4 regions of the Cobetia amphilecti genome follow, and region 1 is predicted to be linked to each of the others. Evidence: predicted binding sites of a transcription regulator. Region 1 holds the regulator's gene; each other region holds the start of a gene.

The links. Region 1 encodes sigma-54, which starts transcription at its own class of promoters, with help from an activator protein. Its sites were predicted from a motif close to TGGCACNNNNNTTGCTNT; they were not measured.
Region 2: R1T44_RS03640 (NarK family nitrate/nitrite MFS transporter) is a predicted target of sigma-54. The motif match lies at 3,351-3,368, and genes of this name have one in related genera.
Region 3: R1T44_RS09950 (DUF3305 domain-containing protein) is a predicted target of sigma-54. The motif match lies at 3,487-3,504, and genes of this name have one in related genera.
Region 4: R1T44_RS01880 (P-II family nitrogen regulator) is a predicted target of sigma-54. The motif match lies at 1,129-1,146, and genes of this name have one in related genera.

The regions. Positions count from the first base shown of each region.
Region 1 is NZ_CP136695.1:1,179,181-1,184,958, reverse strand. It holds gene lptB (LPS export ABC transporter ATP-binding protein) at 1-312, shown strand, start outside; gene R1T44_RS05045 (RNA polymerase factor sigma-54) at 546-1,994, shown strand; gene hpf (ribosome hibernation-promoting factor, HPF/YfiA family) at 2,655-2,963, shown strand; gene R1T44_RS05035 (PTS sugar transporter subunit IIA) at 2,973-3,443, shown strand; gene rapZ (RNase adapter RapZ) at 3,581-4,540, shown strand; gene R1T44_RS05025 (HPr family phosphocarrier protein) at 4,527-4,796, shown strand; gene mgtE (magnesium transporter) at 5,183-5,778, shown strand, end outside.
Region 2 is NZ_CP136695.1:815,720-821,497, forward strand. It holds gene dbpA (ATP-dependent RNA helicase DbpA) at 1-512, shown strand, start outside; gene R1T44_RS03630 (GNAT family N-acetyltransferase) at 764-1,336, shown strand; gene R1T44_RS03635 (hypothetical protein) at 1,476-1,643, shown strand; gene R1T44_RS03640 (NarK family nitrate/nitrite MFS transporter) at 1,765-3,123, opposite strand; gene R1T44_RS03645 (ANTAR domain-containing response regulator) at 3,686-4,261, shown strand; gene R1T44_RS03650 (CmpA/NrtA family ABC transporter substrate-binding protein) at 4,312-5,520, shown strand; gene R1T44_RS03655 (TetR/AcrR family transcriptional regulator) at 5,688-5,778, shown strand, end outside.
Region 3 is NZ_CP136695.1:2,317,378-2,323,155, forward strand. It holds gene R1T44_RS09940 (4Fe-4S dicluster domain-containing protein) at 1-1,553, opposite strand, end outside; gene R1T44_RS09945 (DUF3306 domain-containing protein) at 2,073-2,870, opposite strand; gene R1T44_RS09950 (DUF3305 domain-containing protein) at 2,867-3,424, opposite strand; gene R1T44_RS09955 (formate dehydrogenase accessory sulfurtransferase FdhD) at 3,633-4,568, shown strand; gene R1T44_RS09960 (helix-turn-helix transcriptional regulator) at 4,568-5,617, shown strand.
Region 4 is NZ_CP136695.1:419,726-425,503, reverse strand. It holds gene R1T44_RS01890 (CBU_0592 family membrane protein) at 47-325, shown strand; gene R1T44_RS01885 (accessory factor UbiK family protein) at 420-794, opposite strand; gene R1T44_RS01880 (P-II family nitrogen regulator) at 1,232-1,570, shown strand; gene R1T44_RS01875 (ammonium transporter) at 1,602-2,849, shown strand; gene glnK (P-II family nitrogen regulator) at 2,999-3,337, shown strand; gene R1T44_RS01865 (ferredoxin--NADP reductase) at 3,468-4,244, opposite strand; gene R1T44_RS01860 (LysR family transcriptional regulator) at 4,534-5,481, shown strand; gene R1T44_RS01855 (host attachment protein) at 5,628-5,778, opposite strand, start outside.

The sequences.
Region 1 (5,778 bases):
TCCGGTGGTGAGCGTCGTCGGGTCGAGATCGCCCGGGCGCTTGCCACCGAGCCGGACTTCGTGCTGCTCGATGAGCCCTTCGCCGGCGTCGACCCCATCTCGGTGGGCGAGATCAAGAGCATCGTGCGCCAACTGCGCGATCGTGGCATCGGCGTGCTGATCACCGACCACAACGTGCGCGAGACGCTCGATATCTGTGACACCGCCTATATCGTCGGCGATGGCCAGATCATCGCCCACGGTGATGCGGACTCCATCCTGGCCAACCAGCAGGTGCGCGACGTCTACCTGGGCCACGAGTTCACGCTCTAGGGTCAGCGAATGCGCTGAGCCCACCGGAGGCGAAAGCTTCAAAAGCCGCTGCGTGATTTTATCGCGTAGCGGCTTTTTCATGTCTGACATCAGACGCATGCATGACGTCCATACCACCTTGGTGGAAACATGGCATGCAAGTTGCTTGAATATTCATGACAACCACTTGTCAGTGCCCCGAGTCACGGTATAGCGTAGTAGGCACGTTCCTTTGCCGTGAATTGACTGACTCCATGAAACCCACCCTGCAACTCCGCCTCGGCACCTCGCTGACCATGACGCCGCAGCTCCAGCAAGCGATCCAGCTGCTGCAGCTGTCGACGCTCGACCTGCGTCAGGAGATTCAGCAAGCCCTCGAGTCCAACCCCATGTTGGAGCTCGACGAGGACTACGAGTCGCTGGATGTCATCGAGACACAGGATTCGAGCGAGATCTCCACTGCCGACTCCTCGAGCGAGATTCCCGAGGAATACCCCCTCGACAGTGACTGGTCGGACCTCTACCAGGACCACGCCGGTAGCCTGACCAGCTCCGGCAGTGGCAGCGGGAGTGAAGAAGGGCCGGACTTCGATCGCAATACCAGCGTCGAGAGCCTGCAGGACCACCTGCGCTGGCAGCTGGCGATGACCGACCTCGATGGCCGTGAACGCCAGATGGCAGAGAGCCTGATCGATGCCGTCGACGGTGCCGGCTATCTGAGCCTGTCACTCGACGAACTGGTCGATGGCCTGCGCGGCCAGGGCCTGCCCGGCCTCAAGGCCTCCGAACTCGAGCAGGTATTGCTGCGTCTGCAGCAGTTCGACCCGACCGGCGTCTTCGCCCGTGATCTGCGCGAATGCCTGCTGCTGCAACTGGCACTGCTGCCGGATGATCTGCCGCTGCTGGCGCAGGCGCGCCGCCTGGTACGTCAATTCCTCGAGGCACTGGGCAACGATGACCGCAAGCTGCTCAAGCGCCGCCTGAGCCTCGACGATGACGAGCTGGATCACGTCATCCGCCTGGTGCGCGCGCTCGACCCGCGTCCGGCATCCGCCTGGGGCGAGCCCGCCAGCGATTACGTGATCCCTGACCTGCTGGTACGCCATACCCGCCACGGCTGGCAGGTCGAGCTCAACCCGGAAGCGCTGCCCAAGCTGCGCATCCAGCCGGAATACGCCGCGCTGATCAAGCGTGCCGACAAGTCCGCCGACAATACCTTCCTCAAGGACAACCTGCAGGAAGCCCGCTGGCTGATGAAGAGCCTGTCATCGCGCAATGACACCCTGCTCAAGGTCGGCCGCGAGATCATGGCGCGCCAGATCGACTTCCTCGAGCAAGGCGAGGAAGGCATGAAGCCGCTGATTCTGGCCAACATCGCCGAAGTGGTCGAGATGCATGAGTCGACCATCTCGCGGGTCACGACCCAGAAGTACATCCACACCCCGCGCGGCGTCTTCGAGCTCAAGTTCTTCTTCTCGAGCCAGGTCGGTGGCAGCGGCAGTGGCGACGCCCACTCAAGCACCGCCATTCGTGCCCGCATCCGCAAGCTGATCGCGGAAGAGCCGGCCCGCAAGCCTCTCTCCGACTCACGGCTGGTCGATCTGCTCGCCAGCGATGGCATCGAGGTCGCACGCCGTACCGTGGCCAAGTATCGCGAAGCGATGGGCATCCCCTCCTCCAGCGAGCGCAAGCGTCTGGCCTGACGCGTCACCTGCGGCTGCCATGCCCTGCTTTCACCTCCACAATGGCAGCCGCCGCCAACCTCAAGCGCTGGATTTTCCGCTCATCAGCCTCTGACTTCGCGGGTAGCGGTACGCCTGTCGTGCGCTCTGTCATGCCGTCAACCGCTCATCAATTGCCCGTCATGGGCCATGACGGCGCGCAGGATGACGGTAAAAAACCGCCTTTCCGGCAGCGTCATTCACCGTCAATCGCATGTTTTTAAAGTCACTTTTGCGCGTATTGCACCTGGATGACACCCGGAGAACCTCCCGGAACGCCGCTTGCTCGACGCAATCGAAGCGCCTGAAAGGCGACGTACATGCAGGGATTGGCGACGAAAACCCGCCTTCTTGCGCGTCTTTCACGCACCACCCACCAGACGTGCCCTTGAAGTCCACTCCGATACCCCTCACTGAGTTGAAGACAAGCACTGAGCCACGATGCAGCGCAGCGTTGATCTTTGCGCAAAGCTTGGGCATTGTCGGTACAGACGCTCACGACATCTGACGCCACTGGCAAGGGAGCGAAAACATCGCCAGACGGTGGCCGTCAAGCCTGTTGCAGAGCGTCCGATCAGGGTTTGCTCGTAGTCAAAAAGGGTTACAATTGAATGGCAACCCGCTGGATAAAGGAGCGTGTCCATGCAAGTGAATATCACCGGGCATCATGTGGAACTTACCGATCCTCTCCGCGATTACGTCAACGAGAAGCTCGCTCGCCTCGAACGGCATTACGACAACATCACCAATGTTCAGGTGACACTGTCGATCGAGAAGGAGCGCCAGCAGGCTGCCTGCACCTTGCACGCGGCAGGCGCTGACCTCCACGCCCTGGCAGAAGACCCCAACATGTACGCTGCCATCGACGCGCTCGCCGACAAGCTGGATCGCCAGCTGGTCAAACACAAGGAAAAGTCCCAGGCTCGCTCTCAGGGCACCGGGACCCGTTGACCTTCAGCCATGACACTTGATCAGATCCTTCCCCCCGAGCGCACGCTTTACGGTGTCCCCGGGGGGAGCAAGAAGCGGGTGCTTGAATTCTTCAGCACCTTCATCGCACAGAACATTCCCAGCCTGGATAGCCAGGAAGTCTTCTCGCGCCTGATCGGGCGCGAGAGACTGGGGTCGACCGGCATTGGCCACGGTGTGGCCGTGCCCCATGCACGCAGCCCGCATTGCAAGACGCCAATCGCTGCGTTTCTGAAGCTCGGTGAACCCATCGACTTCGATGCCATCGACGGAGAACCCATCGATCTGCTGTTCGTGCTGCTGGTGCCTGAGGAAGCGGATGAGACCCATCTGACGCTGCTCGGGCAGGTCGCGGAATTGCTCAACTCCCCGACCAATCGCTCGGCCCTGCGCCAGGCAGACAGCCAGCGTGCACTCTTTGAGGCATTGACCCAAGCCATCGCCGAATTACCGGCGCGCTGAATGACAGGCCCGGACATTGTCCGGGCTTTCGTCTTGCTGGCCTTCCATCGGCCGACGTACAGCGCACTGATAGCGGGCAGCCTTCTGCCCCACCCCTGCATTCTTTCGACGTTGACCTCGCCCTTGGAGAGCACTTCATGAAGATCGTGATCATCAGCGGCCGCTCCGGCTCCGGGAAATCCATCGCTCTCCAGGCGCTGGAAGATATTGGCTACTACGCCATCGACAATCTGCCCGGCATGCTGCTGGCGCCACTGGTCGATCAGCTCGAAAAGGACAGCCCGGCGCGCCGGCGCATCGCGGTCTCCATCGATGCCCGCAACCTGCCGGAAGCCTTGACCCGCTTCCCCGAATTGCTCGACAACGTCCGCCAGAGCGGCATGGACGTGCAGGTCGTCTACCTGACCACCGATTCGCGAGTGCTGCTGGAACGCTACTCGGCGACCCGTCGTCGTCACCCTCTGACGCGCGACAACGACCATACCCTGGCCGAGGCCATCGAGATCGAGCAGAAGACGCTCGCTCCCATTCGCCAGAAGGCCGATCTGGTCATCGACTCGACCAACCTGAGCGTGCACGACCTGCGCTCGCGGATCACCGAGCAAGTCGCCCAGCACAGCTCCCGCCACCTGACGCTGACCTTTGAATCCTTCGGCTTCAAGCATGGTGTGCCGACCGACGCCGACATGGTGTTCGATGCCCGCTGCCTGCCCAACCCGTACTGGGACATCAATCTGCGCGGCGATACCGGGCGCGACGACAGCGTGGCCGAATTCCTGCAGCGCTACCCCACCGTCCAGGCGATGCATGACGATATCGCCGGCTGGCTGGAACGCTGGCTGCCCGCCTATCAGGACAGCAACCGCAGCTACCTGACGGTGTCCGTGGGCTGCACCGGCGGCCAGCATCGCAGCGTCTACCTGTGCGAGCAGCTGGCGAGCTACTTCGCCGAGCGCCTGCCTGAGGTGCGCCTGCGTCACCGCGAGCTGGGCATTCATACCGCGCTGAGCAACGCGGGTGAGACGAATGATCAGCAAGAGCATCAGCAAGAGCATCAGCAAGAGCATCAGCAGGAGCATCGCGATGGCCTCTCGTGAGCTGACGCTGACCAACCGCCGCGGGCTGCACGCCCGCGCAGCCACCAAGCTGGTCAATTGCTGTGCGCCCTATTGCGCGACGGTGATGGTCAGCCATGGCGAGCGACGCGCCAATGCAGCCAATGTGATGGCATTGCTGATGCTGGCCGCGCCCTGCGGCACCACGCTGCTGATCGATGTCGAGGGCGAACAGGCCGATGAGGCGATGCTGGCCATCGAGGCGCTGTTCGAGGCGCGTTTCGAGGAAGACGAATAACCGCCACTGACAGCGCTGTGCATCAGGGCTGTGCGTCGCGGCCCGTTCATCTGGCTCTCGCCTCCCTGCCCCTCTCGCCCTTTGCGCGCAGCCTTCCTTTCGGTCAGATCCCTTTTCGGCCAGCCCCTCTGGTAGCTCCCTTGGGCAGCTCCATCACGGCTCGCGCGGGATTTCGCGCCTGTCTTTGCGCCTACCCTTATACCTAGCCCTGCCTCTATCCCTGCACCTATCCTTGCGCCTGGCAGCCATGCGACGCTGCTTTTGTGCCAGTGGCGGGACTCGGATTGTCCTTTCGATAAGAAACACTGTTTTCTTTTGTCGACGCGCCCCCCTACGCCAATGGTAGAATCAGCGCTGTCCTTCATGTCGACAGGGGAAGCCGACAGATGAGCAAGACGTCTCGTAAACTCAAGCCAAGACTTGATCGCCTGTCACAGGCGCTGGAAAGCGGCGAGCTGGAACAGGCTAGACGCATGCTCAATCGCGGCCTCGCGCCGGTGGATGTGGCTCACCTGCTGGAATCCTCGCCCCCCAAGGAGCGTAATCTGCTCTGGGAGCTGGTCGATGCCGAGCTGCAGGGCGATGTCCTTCAGTACCTTGGCGAAGACATCCAGACCGACTTCCTCAAGGACATGGACGCCGTCGACGTTCTCGCCGCCACCGAGAACCTGGAACCGGATGATGTCGCCGACATTCTGCAGCGCCTGCCGAATGCGGTGATTCTCGAAGTCCTCGACTCCATGGAGGCGCAGGAGCGCCTGCGCGTCGAAACGGTACTGTCCTTCCCGGAGGACACCGCCGGCGGCCTGATGAACACGGACACCATCACCATTCGTCCGGACATCACCCTGGACGTGGTGCTGCGCTACATTCGCCGCCACGAGCGCCTGCCCGACTCCACCGATACCCTGCTGGTCGTCTCGCGTCGCGATGAATTCATCGGTGCCCTGCCCATCAATCGCCTGCTGGTCTCGGACCCCGG
Region 2 (5,778 bases), 360 kb from region 1:
GCACCTCGATTCTGGTGGCCACCGATGTCGCGGCGCGCGGGCTGGATATCGAAGCGCTGGATGCGGTGTTCAACTACGAGATCGCGCGTGATCTCGACGCCCACGTGCACCGTGTCGGGCGTACCGGCCGTGCGGGCAGCTCCGGTATCGCCTGCACGCTTTACACCGAGAAGGAAGACTATCGCCTGACCAGGCTGGGCGAATTCCTCGAGCAGACGCTGGAAGTCGAGCCGCTGCCCTCGAAAAGCATGCTGACGCGCGAGCCGTTCCATGCGCGCATGGCGACGCTGCAGATCGACGGTGGCAAGAAGGACAAGCTGCGCCCCGGCGACATCCTCGGCGCGCTGACCGGTGACGGCGGCCTGGAAGGCAGCAAGATCGGCAAGATCAAGGTACTGGCGCGGACCACCTTCCTCGCCGTGGAGCGTGATGTCGCCAAGTCGGCACTCACCCAGCTGATGAATGGCAAGCTCAAGGGGCGCTCCTTCCGCGCGCGTCGTCTCAAGAGCTGAGGCGGGCGGCGTCGGCGCGATGCTCGAGCAGTGTCGGCGACGTGTCTGACCGGTAGCGGCGAGAAGCCTGAGAGGGGCTGAACCAGGCTTTTCATCTGCCATGCGACCTTGATATCACCCCAAGCGATGCCCGCCACCACGGCGGGCATCGTGCTTTTTGAGCAGCAGATTGACGCTCGCAGCCGCTGCGGGCGGTGGCTAAGCTTGAGGTAACGTCCCTGACCATCAGGGCGCTGATCCGGTACCTCGTGATGACTGCCAACGCCGTCGATAATCTTCGCATTCGTGAAGAACGTCTCATTGATCATGAGCGCATCTACCGCATTCATGAATCCGTCTTTGCCGGCCATCGTGAAGCGCGCCTGGGTGACAGATTGCGTCGAGGCAATCTGGCGCAGATTTCGCTGGTGGCCGAGCGTGTCACCGACCCGGAAACCGGCCGCCACCTCAGTGAAGGCGAGGGCGGCCTGCTGGGGCATGTGATGGTGTCGCGCGTGGAGCTTTCCGGCTATCCGGACCGCGTGCTGATGGCGTTGGCGCCGCTGGCGGTGCTGCCCCAGCATCAGCGTCACGGCATCGGCAAGCGGCTGGTGATCTCGGCAGTCAAGCGCTGTCGGCTGCTGGGGGCGGGGGCCGTGGTGGCGGCAGGCCATGCGGATTTCTATACCCATCTGGGCTTTCATCCGGCGTGTCATTACGGGCTCTACTGCCATCATGACGACGTGCCGGGTTCCTTCGTCGCCTTCGAGCTGCTGCCGGACTATCTGGAGGGGCTGGGCGGTGAAGTGCAGTTTCCCGATACCTTCTCTGAGCTGGGTATTTGATCAGCAACAGGCAACTCGGCGTTGCGTGACCCTTGAAACGGCAAGGCTCCCGCTCCATGTCATGGGTAACACCACGTGGCAGCCTGCGTGAGATGGCAGCTGTCGCGTCATTCCGACCGATGATTCAAGGAGAGACATCATGAAGCTCAAGACTCTGGGTAGTTCGCTGATGATTGCCATGCTCGGTCTCGGTGGCCTGTCGCTCGCCGGTTGCGAGGACGAAGGCCCGATGGAGAAGGCCGGTGAGAAGATGGACAACGCCGTCGAGGAAGCCGGTGATAGCGTCGAGAACGCCACCGATAGCTGAGGCTCGGCTGTCAGCGCCGCGATGAATCGCCGCTGACCTGAGCTGTCGACAGACACAAGAAGGCCCCGCCTCCCATGAGGTGGGGCCTTCTTGTGTCTGGCTAGGGGAGAAAGCAATCCGCTTATGCCGAGGCGGGCTGCTGCTCGCTCTGTTGCTTGCGGTCCGCGACGGCGGCGTCGTAGGCGCGGCTTTCCTCGGCTTCGGTGGCGGCGCTGAAACGCACCAGCAGCGCGAACAGCGAGATCACGATCACGCCCATGCCCAGGTACATCAGGCCTTCCTGGTAGGTCAGCTCCTCACTGCGGAACAGGAAGCCCGCGGCGACCGCGCCCGCGTTGCCGCCCGCACCGACGATACCGGCGACCGCGCCGAGTGCCTTGCGATTGACGAAGGGCACGATACCGAAGGTCGCGCCTTCCGCCATCTGCACGAAGAGGCTGAAGACCAGCATGATGCCGATGGCCACCGCGAGGGTTTCCATCTGGGCGAAGCCGACCAGCGCCACGCCTTCACACAGCAGCGCGATGAACAGCCAGCGCACGCGGCCCTTGAGGCCGGACTGGCGGGCGAAGAGATCAGAAAACACGCCGCCCAGGGTGCGGGCGAACAGGTTCATCAGGCCGAACAGCCCTGCGATGAGACCGGCGGTGGCGAGGTCGAGATCGAAGTGATCGAAGAAGTAGATGGCGGCGACGTTGTTGATGGTCAGCTCGACCCCGAAGCAGGCGCCATAGACGAGGAACAGGGCCCAGACGCGGATGTCGCGTGCTGCCGCGCCGAAGGTGGCGCGCATGCTGTATTCCTTCTCGGCCTTGGGCAGCTCACCGCGCTCACGCAGCTCGCTGAAGTTGCCGTCCGGCGCATCCTGGGTGAAGAAGTAGTAGGCGATACCGGTCAGGAACAGCACGATGCCCGGCACGACCATCGCCAGACGCCAGCCCAGGGTCTGCTCGACGCCCAGCATCAGCAGGCCGGCCATCACCAGCGGCATCAGCATCTGGGTGGTGCCGCCGCCCAGGTTGCCCCAGCCCGCGGTGGTGGCGTTGGCGGTGCCGACCACGTTGGGGCCGAACATCACGGAGGTGTGGTACTGGGTGATGACGAAGGAGGCGCCGATGGCACCGATGGCCAGGCGGGCCAGGAAGAAGGATTCGAAGCTGTCGGCGAAGCCGATGCACATCACCGGCAGCGAGCCGAGGCACAGCAGCCAGGTGTAGGCCTTGCGTGGCCCGATGCGATCACACAGCACGCCGATGGCGAGACGCACGATCACCGTGATGGCGACGGAGGCGATGATGGTGTTGCCGATCTGGGTCTTGGTCAGGCCGAGGTCGTCACGCACCACGGCCATCAGCGGCGCGATGCCGAACCAGCCGAAGAAGCAGACGTGGAAGGCGAACCACGACATGTGGAAGGCGCGCATTTGCGGGGTGTTGAAGCTGAACAGCCGGATGCGGCTGGCCTTGTTGCGGATATCCATGAGTGGGCTCCTGATTCAGCGTCGGTGCCGGGCACGAAGTCAGGTGTGCTCGGCGAGTGGTCGAACGGCTGTGAATGAACGACAGCAAGGGCGCCTCGTCATTGAGGGGCCTGGTTCGACGCACTCGTACTCCGAAGAGCCTGGTCCACGTCATGGATAGCGATGGCAGCAGTCGGTGATGCCATGGTTGCCGGCAGCAGAGCGTCTGTGCGGCAAGTGACAGGAACAAAGCAAGTAGCGCGCCAGTTGCGGGGGTGTGGGCGGGACAAGTCCCAGAAGATCAATGGCTTGGCGAGGGCAATAGGTTGGCATGCGCAGGCGGTGCCCCGGGCTGGGTGCGCGCTCGATGCGCGCTGGCGGTGCGTCATCGAGGCGCGAGGTACCAGTCTGGCGCACGCGAATGGCGCTGGGAGGGTCGGGCAGGCGCGTGCCTCATTGCAGTGCAGCGACGCTTTCGGCTCGGCCGCTCTGAAGGCCCTTGGCCGCAGGGTTGCACCAGATTGCGGCACGAATCCTGCTTGGGTGTACGGCAAGTCTCATGCCCGACCCAAGGAAACCTGACATGCCCGTGACCGTGCTGATCGTCGATGTCCGCAGTGAGCGCTCCGCCGCGCTGGAGCAGGCGCTATTGAGCGCCGGCTTCGAGGTGGCGCTGCGCGTTGACGAGCACGAGGACCTGCACGCGCTGGTCGAGCAGCATCAGCCCGATGCGGTGATCATCGACGCCGACCTGCCCAGCCGCGACACCCTGGAGCATCTCGGCCAGCTGGGGCGACGCTATCCCAAGCCGATGATCATGCTGGCCAGTGAAGATGCCCCGGACCTCGTGCGTGAGGCGGCCGGCGCCGGTGTCTCGGCCTATGTGGTGGACCACGTCATGCCAGCGATGGTGCGCAGCATGGTCGAGGTCGCCATCACCAGCTTCGAGGCGCACCGTGCGCTCAAGGGGGAGCTCAACCGTACCCAGACCACATTGGTGCAGCGGCGCAGCGTCGATCGTGCCAAGGCCGTGGTGATGGAGACGCGTGGGCTCAGTGAAGATGCCGCCTACCAATACCTGCGCAAGACCGCCATGAACCGGCGCCTGGCCCTGCATGAGCTGGCCGATGAGCTGCTCAAGGCCGCGCGTCGGCGCTGAGCCGGTCGCCGTACTGTCCTTCTCTCTCGATCGTTCAAGAGGTGTGCGTGATGCCCACAGATGTACCCCTGAATGGCCATCAGCTGACGCTGGGCCTGATGCCACTCAATGATGCCGCGCCCTTCGTGGTCGCTGAGCAGTTGGGGCTTTTCCGCGAGGAGGGGCTGGCGGTGACACTCAAGTGGCAACCCTCGTGGGCGGCGTTGCGTGATGACCTGCAGACCGGTGTGCTGCAGGGTGCGCAGATGCTGGCGCTGATGCCGCTGACCTCGACTCTGGGCCTGGATGGCCGCGCCACGCCGGTGATCAGTGCCATGACGCTCAATCTGGGCGGCAACTCCATCACGCTGTCGCGCGCGCTGATGGCCACCCTCGGCGAGGACGGCCACGACCTATCCAGTCCGTTGCAGGTCGCGAAGGCGCTGGCGGCGCATGTGCGCGAGCGCAAGCAGCGCGGTGAGCCGCTGCTCAAGCTGGCCAGCGTGCACCCGTTCTCCTCGCACCGTTATCTGTTGCGTTACTGGCTGGCGGCGGGCGGCATCAATCCGGACCGCGACGTCGAGATGCGCGCCGTGGCGCCGCCGCTGATGGCGGCGCAGCTGGCCAGCGGTGCGCTGGATGGCTTCTGTGTCGGTGAGCCCTGGAACAGCCTGGCGGCGGCGCAGGGCATGGGGCAGGTGGTGGCGGGCAGTCACGATATCTGGCGCTTCGGGCAGGAAAAGGTGCTGGGCGTGCGCGAGGACTGGGCGGAGCAGCATCCGCTGGCGCATCAGGCGCTGATTCGCGCGCTGCTCAATGCCTGCGCCTGGCTGGACCGCCCCGGCAATCGGGCCAGAGCCGCCGAGTGGCTGCACGACGAGGGCATGCCGGAGGTGCCGATGAGCGTGGTGACGCGCGGGCTGGAAGACGTCGATGTCGAGCAGTCGGTGGACGACTTCCAGCAGCACAATCCCGGCTGGACCATCTTCCATCGCTATGCGGCCAACTTCCCGTGGCGTTCCCAGACCCGCTGGTACATCGCCCAGATGCAGCGCTGGGGGCATCTGCAGGGCTTCAATGACGAGGATCTCGAGGCGACGCTGACACGCTGTGTGCGCCCGGACCTCTACCGCACGGCGGCCCGCAAGCTGGGCATGGTGGTGCCGGTGGCGGATGAGCGCAGTGAAGGCACGCATCCGGCACCCTGGTGGCTGAGCGGCGAGGCAGGCCAGGTGCCGATGCCGGCGGATGGCTTCATCGATGGCGCGGTCTTCGAATGATGTCGCAGGCGCGGTTCTTGCCGATCCGCGCTGGCGCGGGATTGCACAGCACTTGCAGAGTCGCCATCTCCTTTGCCGGATGACAGGGCAAACCTGACGGCTCAGACATGTTGGCAGTGCGGTTGTGATATTCTCATCGCACTGCCAGCACCGAGTCAGGGGATCGCATGACCACTCGCAAGTCTCAGATTCGCAAGGATAATGTCGGCCGCATCCTGCTCGCCGCCGAAAAGATCTTCGCTCTCAAGGGCTATGTCG
Region 3 (5,778 bases), 1.1 Mb from region 1:
GTCGGGCAGACGGCGACGCATCCCTGACACAGCGTGCAGTTGTCGCTGTCGACGTTCACCACGCCGAAGGGCGCGCCTGTCGGCACGGCGACGCTGTCCTGCGCCAGGTCCGCGACCGACAGTGTCGCCAGGTGGTCGAGCACCCGATTGAGGCGTTCGCGCTTGCCGGGGCGTGCCTGCGGCTGACCCAGCAGCCAGTCACGTGCGATCGGCTGGCTGGGCTGCTGCTCTTCTTCACTGTCCGCGCCCGGTGCCAGAGCGACACACAGCGGCGTGATCAGGGGCAGGGGGTCAGCCTCGTTGCTATCCATTTGTGGCAGGGCGGATGGCAAAGAGACGAAGCGAATGCGCGGCTCGCCACTGGCCGCATTGGCAAGCCCCATGCTGTCGAGCAGGGTCAGCGCCAGGCGACGTTCGCTATCGAGCTGCTGGTGTTGGCCTGCGGGCAGGTCGTGGGGCAGTTCGACGATGACCTGCGTCGCGCCGAGTGCGAGAGCGGCCAGCCACTCGTCGTGCCCGGTGGCGGAGATTTCCTCGAGGGTGATGTCGAGGCAGCGCTCCTGGTCGACACTCGCCAGGGCAGTCTGCGAGGCAGGGGATTGCTCCAGGCGATAGCGCAGCAGCGGGTAGAGGCCACCGCCATCCTGATAGCGCTCCAGCAGGCGCTGGATCTGCTCCATGCGCTGCTCGGCCGGGGGCTGGGTAAAGCTCAGCGCGCCGGTCGGACAGGCGCTGACGCAGCTGGCTGCGCCGTGGCACAGGTAAGGGTCGATCTCGATATGCGCATTGCGACGACCGGCTACCGAGAAGATAGCATCAGCGCTGCACGACGAAAGGCAACGCGTACAGCCGATATTGCCGGCACTGGAATGCGCGCAGGTATCGAGATTGACGGTCACGTAATTCGGTTTGTCGAAATTGCCGATCAGGCCTGCGAACTGCATCGCCCAGGCGGTCAGCTGTGACAGTGATTCCTGAGAGGCCTCAGTATCGGCGACCAGCTGATCCAGCTCGGCGATGACGTCCGCGCCGGCTTGCAGATAACCGGGCGGTGGCAGTTCCGCCTGGTTGAGCGGCTGGCTGGACAGGTCGGCGATCAGGTCGAAATGGGTCGCGCTGCCGGCACCTGCCGGCACCAGCGCGGCGGCCAGATTGACGCCATCACTGGCAAGGCTGAACTGGCCGAGGTGACCGCTCAGCGCGAGCATGTCACGCGGAGCACTGTGCGCAGGCAGCGACTCACTGGCGGCGAGATGCTGTTCATCCATCGTCACCAGCGCACTGTTGTCCTGCTCACTGATCAAGAGTGCCACCGGCAGCTGAGCGGTAGCCGGCAGGCGGGTCAGCAGACTCGCCAGTGCTCGCACTCGTGCTTCGCTGCCGATGATCACGGTGCGTCCCTGACTGTGATAGCGGATGGGGGCGCTACCGGCATCCGTCGCCAACAGCGGCAGACTGGAGGCAGGCGAGCCACCCATGGCGGATGACAGGGCGCGTTGGCGTGCTTGTTGATTGAGGGCGCGCTGAGCGCTCTCGAGGCTTGAGCTGAGCATCCTCATCCTTATTCGGTCGTGGCGGACCTTGCATGCAAGCTGCCGTCAGGTGGCAGGCGGATGATGCAGGTCCCGGTCGTCGCTGATTCTCGCGGTCTTTCGCGGTCTTTCGCGGTTAGGGCCGGGTCGGCGATCGACAGTCGTTCAGTGGGGGATTCATGACAGGCCAACCATCTTTGCATGCTGTTGATGACATTGCTGTTTTCACGCCCGGCGAGAAGAGGGGCGCGGTCAGGTCGCGCAGGCACTCATCAGCGCAGGCGGTTGACGTCAGTCATAATCTTCAAGGGTTGGCATGTCATGCTGAATCTTGCATGTGCGTTGCAGTCAGTGCGCCTTGATGAGGCGCGTCAGGGTGACCCATGAGGCATCAGGATGACCTCGGTCAGGCGTATCCGGCTTTCTCGTGGGTCATAATGACGCATTTTGATTGTGCGGCGCGTCATCCTGACGCCCTGGTGTCCTGAGCCCTGACGCGCTCAGCCCTGGCGCTGGAGGCGTTTATGGGGCCAGCCCGGGTCACGGCTTGTGGCGGACCCCGCTGTCATCATCTGACGCGGGAGCTGGCTCGCGCGAGTCTTCTGCTGGTATTGCTTGCGGGTCAGGCGACTCGACTATCTCGTCGCTGGGCGTCGCGTGTGACTCGCCCACTGGCACCTCACCGTCAGGCGCCTGCTCAGCGATCTGGTCGTCTGTCTCCTGCGCCGTATCCGCCGTGGGTGTCTCGCTTGCCTCATCAAGCTTTTCCAGGCCTTCTTCGACCTTGCGGGTCCAGCTGCGCAGCGTGTCGGCGACACCTTCGGCGAGCGGGCGCATCTGGGAGAAGTCCTGGTCGTAGTCATCCAGCCCATCGCGCACCGAGTGCTCGCCACCCATGAAGATACGTCGCAGCGCACGTTGGCGTAGCGTCGGGTCCACGCCGCTCTGCATGAAGGCGCTGATGTCGGCGTCTGGAGTCAGGGTGTCGGGGTCTGGCAGCTCGATGACTGGCGCTTCAGCGTTGTCAGCGTCTGCTGCCTGCTGATCGCTCTCGGTTGATGCCTGTTCTGCTGGCTGTTCGGCTGACTGCTCTGCTGCCGAGGAGGGGCTGTCGCCGCCCAGGGCTTCGTGCTGCGAGCCACTCGCTGCAGGGGCGTCAGCGCTGTGGTCAGAGGCGACTCCCACCTGTGACGGCGGGAGGCTGTCGCCCTTGGTCACCTCGGCGCTGTCCGGCTGTGCCAGTTGGTCTTCACGGCGGCTGTCGCCTTGCTTGCGGCGTGACCAGCGCGAGAACAGGCCTTCATTGGCAGGGCTTGCGTTATCGTCGTGCTGGCTCATGACGTGCTTTCCGTACCATCACCGGGCTGATGCGTCTTGTTGGGCGTCGCGGCGAGCTGCTCTGCCTGACTGGCGCGCCCGGCGCCCTTGCGTTTCTTCTTCTTGCCCTCGTCGAGTCGTTCGCCGTGACGCGCGAGGTAGGCTTCCAGCCACACCATCAAGGCAGGGGGCATCGGCACGTCCAGCACCAGCTGGTCGCCATCCATCCAATGCGATGCTACCTCCTGACAGGCCGTCACCACGCGGGGCTGCATGCCGTCGGCTTCGCGCTCGTCGCATTGGACGAACAGACGCGGCTGCTCACAGCGCAGGTTGTAGCGGTAATCGGTGCGCTCGGTGAGGTGAAGCTGCAGCGGCAGGATGCGGCGATGCGCTACTTCATCAGCGGTGGCAGGCTCTGCTACGTGCGATTCCGTCTCTGGCGTTGCAGAGGGCGAGAGGTCGGCAATCCGCCAGGTGTCGATGCTGAAACGCCCCAGCTTCTGCGTGGTGGGTGCCAGGGTGACGCTCAACCAGCGGGTGTCGTCACTGCGGGGAGGGATGGATTCAGACATGGCTTCCTTGTTCACTGCTGTACCCGCAAGCGGGTCTGAAAAGAATGCTGCGATGGTGCTAGTGTGCAAGATACATGCCGGCGCATGCGATATCAGGGTCACCGTGAGTCAGTGCGGGGACAGCTCTGCCATCAGGCTGGTACTCTACGGCGATTCAGCGCAAGAATTGCCATTCCAACCGGCTCGATCAGGGAGACCCGAGTTCATGATGCCCTCTGCACGGCCAGCGATCAGTCGCGCCACACTACCCACTACGCTGGACATCGAAGTCATGGATGAGCGCGGTGAGCGCCATCGGCAGTCCATTGCCGCCGAGCGCTCGCTGACCATCTATCTCAATCGTCGCGAGATCGTCACCTTGATGACCCTGGGTGCCGAACCTGAGGCGCTGGTGGCCGGTTATCTGCGCAATCAGGGCCTGCTGGGTGAGCTTGAGGACCTCGAGGCGCTGCAGGTGGACTGGGAAGTCGAGAGCGCCTCGGTGGTGACGCGTCATCTGCCCGAGGATATCGAGCAGCGCCTCGGCAAGCGCACCGTGACCACCGGCTGTGGGCAGGGCACGGTATTCGGCAATCTGCTGGAGCGTCAATCGCTGGCCGCGCTGGACGCAGGCCCCTTCAGTCAGGCCTTGTTGTATCGCCTGCTGGAGGCGCTGGCGGCGCACAACGCGACCTATCGCAAGGCCGGTGCGGTTCACGGTTGCGCCCTGTGTCGGGATGATGAAGTGCTGGCGTTCATCGAGGATGTCGGCCGCCACAACGCCGTCGATACGCTGGCGGGGCTGAGCTGGTTGGCGCCCTTGAGTGATGATGACAGTGATTATCAGGGGGCCAACATCTTCTACACCACCGGCCGCCTGACCTCCGAGATGGTACTGAAGGTGGCTCAGGCGGGGATCTCGGTGCTGGTCTCACGCTCCGGCGTCACGCAGAAGGGGGTGGAGCTGGCGGAACGCTTTGGCGTGTTGTTGATCGCGCGCGCCAAGGGGCGCCACTTCCAGGCGGTGGACCCTGCCGGGCGGCTGGTGCTGGACGCCATCCCGCCGCTGCGTGCCGGCGACGCTCTCAAGTCATCGCGCCATGATGCGTCAGGCAAGCCATCTTCAGCAGACGGCGCAGCCGGATATGACAAGGGGGCGCAGTGATGAGTCGTCTTTCTTCGCCGCTGGGCGTCATACCCTCACAGGGATTTTCCTCTGAACTCGGCGCGCCTTCAGGTGGCTCTGTCGCTGAGTCTTCAGGCGAGCCCCTGAATGCGGCCACCGGCCGGCAGGCTCCCGTCCCCCACGACAACCCCTTTCTGACGGTGCAGGAAGTCGCGCGCCTGCTGCACCTCAACGAGAAGAAGATCTATCAGCTGGCCAGTGACGGGACCATGCCGGCGACCAAGGTGACCGGCAAGTGGTTGTTTCCGCGGCGCCTGGTGGAGCAATGGATTCTCGAGTCCAGCCATCATGGTGTGCTGGCGGATCGCCTAATGATCACCGGCAGTGATGACCCGCTGCTGGCTGCGCTCTCCATGCGCCTCAATCAGCAGCATGCCGGTAGCTCCTTCTATGGCATGAGCGTCACCGGCACGCGTCTGGGGCTTGATCTGCTCAGCCAGGGGCGTGCTGACGTCTGCGCCATTCACTGGGGGCGCGCGGAGGAGGCGGCGCTGCGTCACCCGGCGCTGATTCGTGGTCACGATGGCTATCGCCAATGGGTGATGGTGCGGCTTGCGCGCCGTACCCAGGGGCTGATCATCCGCAATGATGATCGCCATCTGTCCATCGACCCAAGCGGCCTGTTCGGTTCGCAGCGGCGTTGGGCGGTGCGACAGGAGGGGGCGGGTTCGCAGCGCTTCCTGCAGGAGTGGCTGTCCGGCCATCAGATGCGTGCCGAGCAGCTCAATACCCTGGCGATCGCCTATTCCGAGCGTGAAGTGGCCTCGATGGTGGCGCGGGGCGAGGTGGACGTCGGCCCCGGTACGCTGTCGGCCGCCAATGAGTTCGGCCTCGGCTTCGTTCCGGTCTGTGAAGAGGCCTTCGATCTGGTGGTGCCGCGCAATGTCTATTTCCGCGATCTCTTCCAGGGATTGCTGGACTATCTGGCCACGCCGAATGGCATCCAGCTGGCGCAATCCCTCGGCGGCTATGATCTGCGCGAATGCGGTCAGTTGATCTGGCGCGGCGATGCCGCACAGCACGATTGAAGTGCTCGGTACGCTGAACACCCAGCGGATGCTGGCGGTCAGGACTCGGCGCAAGGCATGAGCGTCTTTGCGACATCCAAAAAATCGCCCATTAGCGCATGGCTAGTGGGCGATTTTTTTATTGCGGGCTGACGGCGAGCATGGTCAAGCAAGTCGTTGTT
Region 4 (5,778 bases), 760 kb from region 1:
GGCCAGCCATTCAGGACGACTTCGGCTTGTTTCAGGAGCACTACCCATGCAAGACATGCTTGCCCCGCTGGCATCCCTGGCGGATGTGATCGGCATGCTAGGCACCACTCTGGTCGTCGGCGCCTTCTTCCTGCTGCAGATAGGCAGACTCGATGCCCGCAGCCTGACCTACAACCTGATGAATCTGAGCGGGGCGATCCTGCTGTTGATCAGCCTGTGCATCAATTTCAACCTCGCCAGCTTCGTGATCGAGATCTTCTGGATCATCGCCTCAGTGGTAGGTCTGGTGCGCTGGATGCTGGGCACTCGTCCCCAGACTGCCTGAGGCCTCCCCTCAGAATCAGCGGCGCCCATGACGCAAAAAACCGCCACGCCCCGAAAGGGCGTGGCGGTTTTGGTTCAGCCGTCACCTGACGGGATCAGGCGTCGCGCTGGCGCTCGATCTCCGCGGCGTGACTGGCGGCTTCACGCTTCGCTACCGCGGCTTCCCCCTCGTCATCCACTGGCGTGGCGGGCTCGGCAGCCGGTGCATTGCCCGCCACCAGCCCCTGCTTCTCCAGCAGTGCCTCGAGGGCGATGACCTGCTTTTCCAGCGACTCGACGCGGCTGCGCGTACGCGTCAGCACATCCATCATGATGTCGAAGTCTTCACGCGAGACCAGTTCCATGCGGTCGAATGCACCGCGCATCACGCCTTGCACGGACTTCTGCAGCTCTTCCGGGCCATGCGAGGCATCTTGCAGGCGCTCACCGATCTGCTGGGCCATACGCCCGATGACGTCATTCTTGAACATGCTGCACCTCAGCCGTTGCGGGCCGGCGGCCGCGTCGTGCGGACTGCCGGTCAGAAAATGATGACACCCCTGTACATGGGGCCGTCGTGTCCTGCTGCAAGGATACGCAACCCTGGAGTCGGGTGCATGCCCCGCATCGTCCTGCACCAGACAATCCTCATCGGCAGGCACACACCTGCACCACATTAGCACTTGCCCCCACACCCAAAGGCGCAGAAACAGCACCATTACGGTGCACGCCAGGTGACCTTCGGATTCAGCCATCTTTGCGCGGGCCGAAAGACTGTCAGCCATCCTTCGATAACCAGATGAGTTACAAGGATTTTCAGCCGCATGGCACATCTCGTGCGATGCACTTGTCAGGAACAGGCCGCCAGCTCATCTGACTGGCCATGCTTAACAAGAATGATCATTCCGGTAGCGAACGGGGGCAGCACATGAAACTGATCACCGCCATCATCAAACCCTTCAAGTTGGACGACGTGCGAGAAGCACTGGCCGACAACGGCGTGCAGGGGATTACCGTCACCGAAGTGAAGGGCTTCGGACGTCAGAAGGGGCACACCGAGCTGTATCGCGGTGCCGAGTACGTCGTCGACTTCCTTCCCAAGGTCAAGATTGAAGTGGCTGTCGATGACAGCAGTGTGGAATCGGTACTGGACGCCATCACCCAGGCGGCCAACAGCGGCAAGATCGGCGACGGCAAGCTGTTCGTCACTCCGCTGGATGATGTCATCCGTATCCGCACCGGTGAACGCGGCGCCGACGCTGTCTGAGCCCCGCGCACAATAACAAGGAGAACCCCGCATGAACGAGATCATCGAGGTCAAGTACGCACTTGATACCTTCTACTTCCTGGTCTGTGGCGCCCTGGTGCTATGGATGGCAGCCGGCTTTGCCATGCTCGAGGCCGGTCTGGTCCGCGCCAAGAACACCACCGAGATCCTGACCAAGAACGTGGCGCTGTTCGCCATCGCCTGCACCATGTACATGGTCGTCGGTTACCACATCATGTACTCGAGCGCCGAAGGCGGCTTCCTGCCGAGCCTGGGCTTCCTGATCGGTGCCGAGAATACCGCTGAGGAAGCGCTCGCTTCCGGTGGCGACATCTACTACAGCGCACGTTCCGACTTCTTCTTCCAGGTGGTGTTCGTGGCTACCGCCATGTCCATCGTCTCCGGTGCGGTCGCCGAGCGCATGAAGCTGTGGGCCTTCCTGGCCTTCGCCGTGGTCATGACCGGCGTCATCTATCCGGTGCAGGGTTACTGGACCTGGGGTGGCGGCTTCCTGAGCGCAGCGGGCTTCAGCGACTTCGCCGGCTCCGGCATCGTGCACATGTCCGGCGCTTCCGCCGCACTGGCAGGCGTGCTGCTGCTGGGCGCTCGCAAGGGCAAGTACGGCAAGAATGGCGAGATCAATGCCATCCCGGGCGCCAACCTGCCGCTGGCCACGCTGGGTACCTTCATCCTGTGGCTGGGATGGTTGGGCTTCAACGGCGGCTCCGAGCTGGTGCTGTCCAACATCGATGAGGCCAACGCGGTCGCTCAGGTCTTCGTCAACACCAATGCCGCTGCCTGTGGTGGTGTCATCGCCGCGCTGATCCTCGCACGTCTGTGGTTCCGCAAGGCTGACCTGACCATGGCCCTCAACGGCGCACTGGCTGGCCTGGTCGCCATCACTGCGGGTCCGCTGGCACCGAGCGTCGGTGCTGCCACCCTGATCGGTGCCGTCGGCGGTCTGCTGGTCGTGTTCTCCATCGTCGGTCTCGACAAGCTGAAGATCGATGATCCGGTCGGCGCCATCTCCGTGCACGGTGTGGTCGGTCTCTGGGGTCTGCTGGCCGTGCCGCTGACCAATGACGATGCCACCTTCTCCGCACAGCTGCTGGGCGCCGCCTCCATCTTCGCCTGGGTGTTCATCGCAAGCTTCGTGGTGTGGCTGATCATCAAGGCCATCATTGGGATTCGCGTCAGCGAGGAAGAAGAGTACGAAGGTGTGGATCTGGCCGAATGTGGTATGGAGGCCTATCCGGAATTCACCTCCAGCCGCAAGTAAGCCTGGACGCGACAGCACCTGCAGCATCAAGACTCCCGCCACCTGGCGGGAGTCTTTTTTCCTGACTGGATAAGCGGTGTATGCTTGAGTCAGAGACCGGCGTGACGAGCAGGCCTCGTTACCCGCACCATCACCCAAGGAGAGACACGATGAAACTGGTCACTGCCATCATCAAGCCATTCAAGCTCGACGACGTGCGCGAATCCCTGTCGGAGATTGGCGTGCAGGGTATCACCGTGACCGAGGTCAAGGGATTCGGCCGCCAGAAGGGCCACACCGAGCTGTATCGGGGTGCCGAGTACGTGGTCGACTTCCTTCCCAAGGTGAAGCTGGAAGTCGCGGTGGATGACGCCATGATCGATTCCGTGATCGAGGCGATCACCAATGTCGCCAACACCGGCAAGATCGGCGACGGCAAGATCTTCGTCTCGCCGCTGGAGCAGGTCATTCGCATCCGTACCGGCGAGACCGGCAAGGACGCCGTCTGAGCCTCTGGCGCAAGCCCCTGGCACTGACGTGCTGCCCCGACGGGTGACATGAGCACACGAAAAAACCGCAGGCCATCGGCCTGCGGTTTTTTCGTTTCAGCACTTGCCGTTCATGCGTGATGCGCGCGGATCACTTCTCGACGAAGGCACGCTCGATCACGTAGTCACCCGGCACGCCCATCTTCGGCGAGATGGCGAAGCCGCGCGCATCCAGCATGGCACTGATGTCGTCGAGCATCGCCGGGCTGCCACAGATCATGGCGCGGTCGCGCTTCGGGTCCAGCGGCGGCAGGCCGATATCCTCGAACAGCTTGCCGTTCTCGACCAGATCCGTGATGCGGCCCTGGTTGCGGAACTCCTCGCGCGTCACGGTCGGGTAGTAGATCAGCTTCTCGGCGATCTCTTCGCCCAGATACTCGTGCTTGGGCAGCTCTTCCGCGATCATGTCGGCATAGGCCAGCTCGGAGACATGGCGCACGCCGTGCATCAGGATGATCTTGTCATAGCGCTCATAGGTTTCCGGATCCTGGATGACGCTCAGGAACGGCGCCAGACCGGTGCCTGTGGAGAACAGGTAAAGGTTCTCGCCCGGCAGCAGGTCGTCCAGTACCAGCGTGCCTGTCGGCTTGCGAGAGACCATGATCTGATCGCCCGGCTGCAGGTGCTGCAGGCGTGAGGTCAGCGGGCCGTCCTGCACCTTGATGGAGAAGAACTCGAGGTGCTCCTCGTAGTTCGGGCTGGCGATCGAGTAGGCGCGCATCAGCGGCTTGCCTTCGACTTCCAGGCCGATCATCACGAACTGGCCGTTCTTGAAGCGCAGGCTGTCTTCACGCTGAGTGCGGAAGCTGAACAGCGAATCGTTCCAGTGATGGACGTCGATGACTTCGGTTGTGGTCAGACTGCTCACCTGATGGCCTCCCGGGGCGTGGCCCCTCGAATTCGATATTCTCTATTGGCATAAACAAATAACAGCTTATGACCCAATGAACTATGCAGCGATTGTAGTCACTGCAGGGTTATGCGTTAAATGGTTTATCTGGATATAGGTTATCTAGTTTACCAATATTGGTTGCGAATGAATCGCATTTCAACCTTGATCGTGCAGGGTCCGCCCGCTCTGACGGCGAATCCTGCGTTGCGTTCACTTTCGCCTCCTCATCTCTGCCCCTTCACTGCAGCATGCCCCAGGAGGTCGAATGCGCTACAGCCTTCGCCAGCTGGCCGTCTTCGTGGCGGTCGCGCGGCATGACAATGTCTCGCTGGCCGCCGACAGTCTGGCCATGTCGCAATCAGCGGCCAGCACGGCACTGGCCGAGCTGGAGCGTCAGTTCGATTGCCGGCTGTTCGATCGCCATGGCAAGCGCCTGCGGCTCAATGGCCTGGGGCGTGAGCTGCTGCCCAAGGCAATCGCGCTGCTGGACCAGGCCGAGGAACTGGAGCAGCTGCTCGGTCAGCAGGACGCCACCGGCTCGCTGGAGATCGGCGCGACGCTGACCATCGGCAACTATCTGGCGCCTCAGATCATCGGTGACTTTCTGCATCATCACCCCGCCAGCCGCGTCGAGCTGCACGTGCACAACACCCATCAGCTGATCGACAAGCTGGTGCACTTCGAACTGGACATCGGGCTGGTGGAGGGCGAGGTGGAGCACCCGCTGCTGGAGGCGACCCACTGGGTCAGTGATCGGCTGAGCATCTTCTGTGCGCCGTCACACCCGCTGGCACAGGGCGAGGTCACGCTTGAGCGCCTGCTGGCGGCTCGCTGGATCATGCGCGAGCGTGGCTCCGGCACACGCGGCACCTTCGAGCAGGCATTGCGCCCACATCTGGACGGGCCTTCGACCAGCGTCTCCCAGCGCCTCGACATCATGCTGGAGCTGGAACATACCGAAGCCATCAAGCGCGCCGTGGAAGCGGGGCTCGGCATCGGCTGCATCTCGCGCCTCGCGCTGAGAGATGCCTTTCGGCGCGGCAGCCTCGTCGAGCTGCCCACTCCATGGCTGGAGCTGACGCGCGCCTATCGCTTCGTCCACCATCGTGACCGCTTCATCACCCAGGCGATGCGAGAATTCGTCGCCGGTTGCCGCAACCTGAGCGGCAGCGCCTCACGCAGTGACGAGATCATCCTGCCGCAGGTGCCGTGATTCGCACATGCACGGCCTTCAGCAACCGAGCCTGCTGACACTACTTCCTCACGCCATGGGGCCCACAAGAATAGCGAGCACTCACACACAGACGCCGCCAGCGTTCCCGCTGGCGGCGTCCTGGTCTCTGGATGACGGGGGTGTGATCAGTGAGTCAGGCCGGTGAAACGTGCCTTGATCTCATCAGCGCTCTCGTGGGAGAGGTCCTTGTCGACGGTTTCCGTCACCAGCTTGGCGACCGGCTTGTCGAGCTTGTCGCGCAGCGCCCCCAGGAACTTGGGAGCAGCGGCGATGATC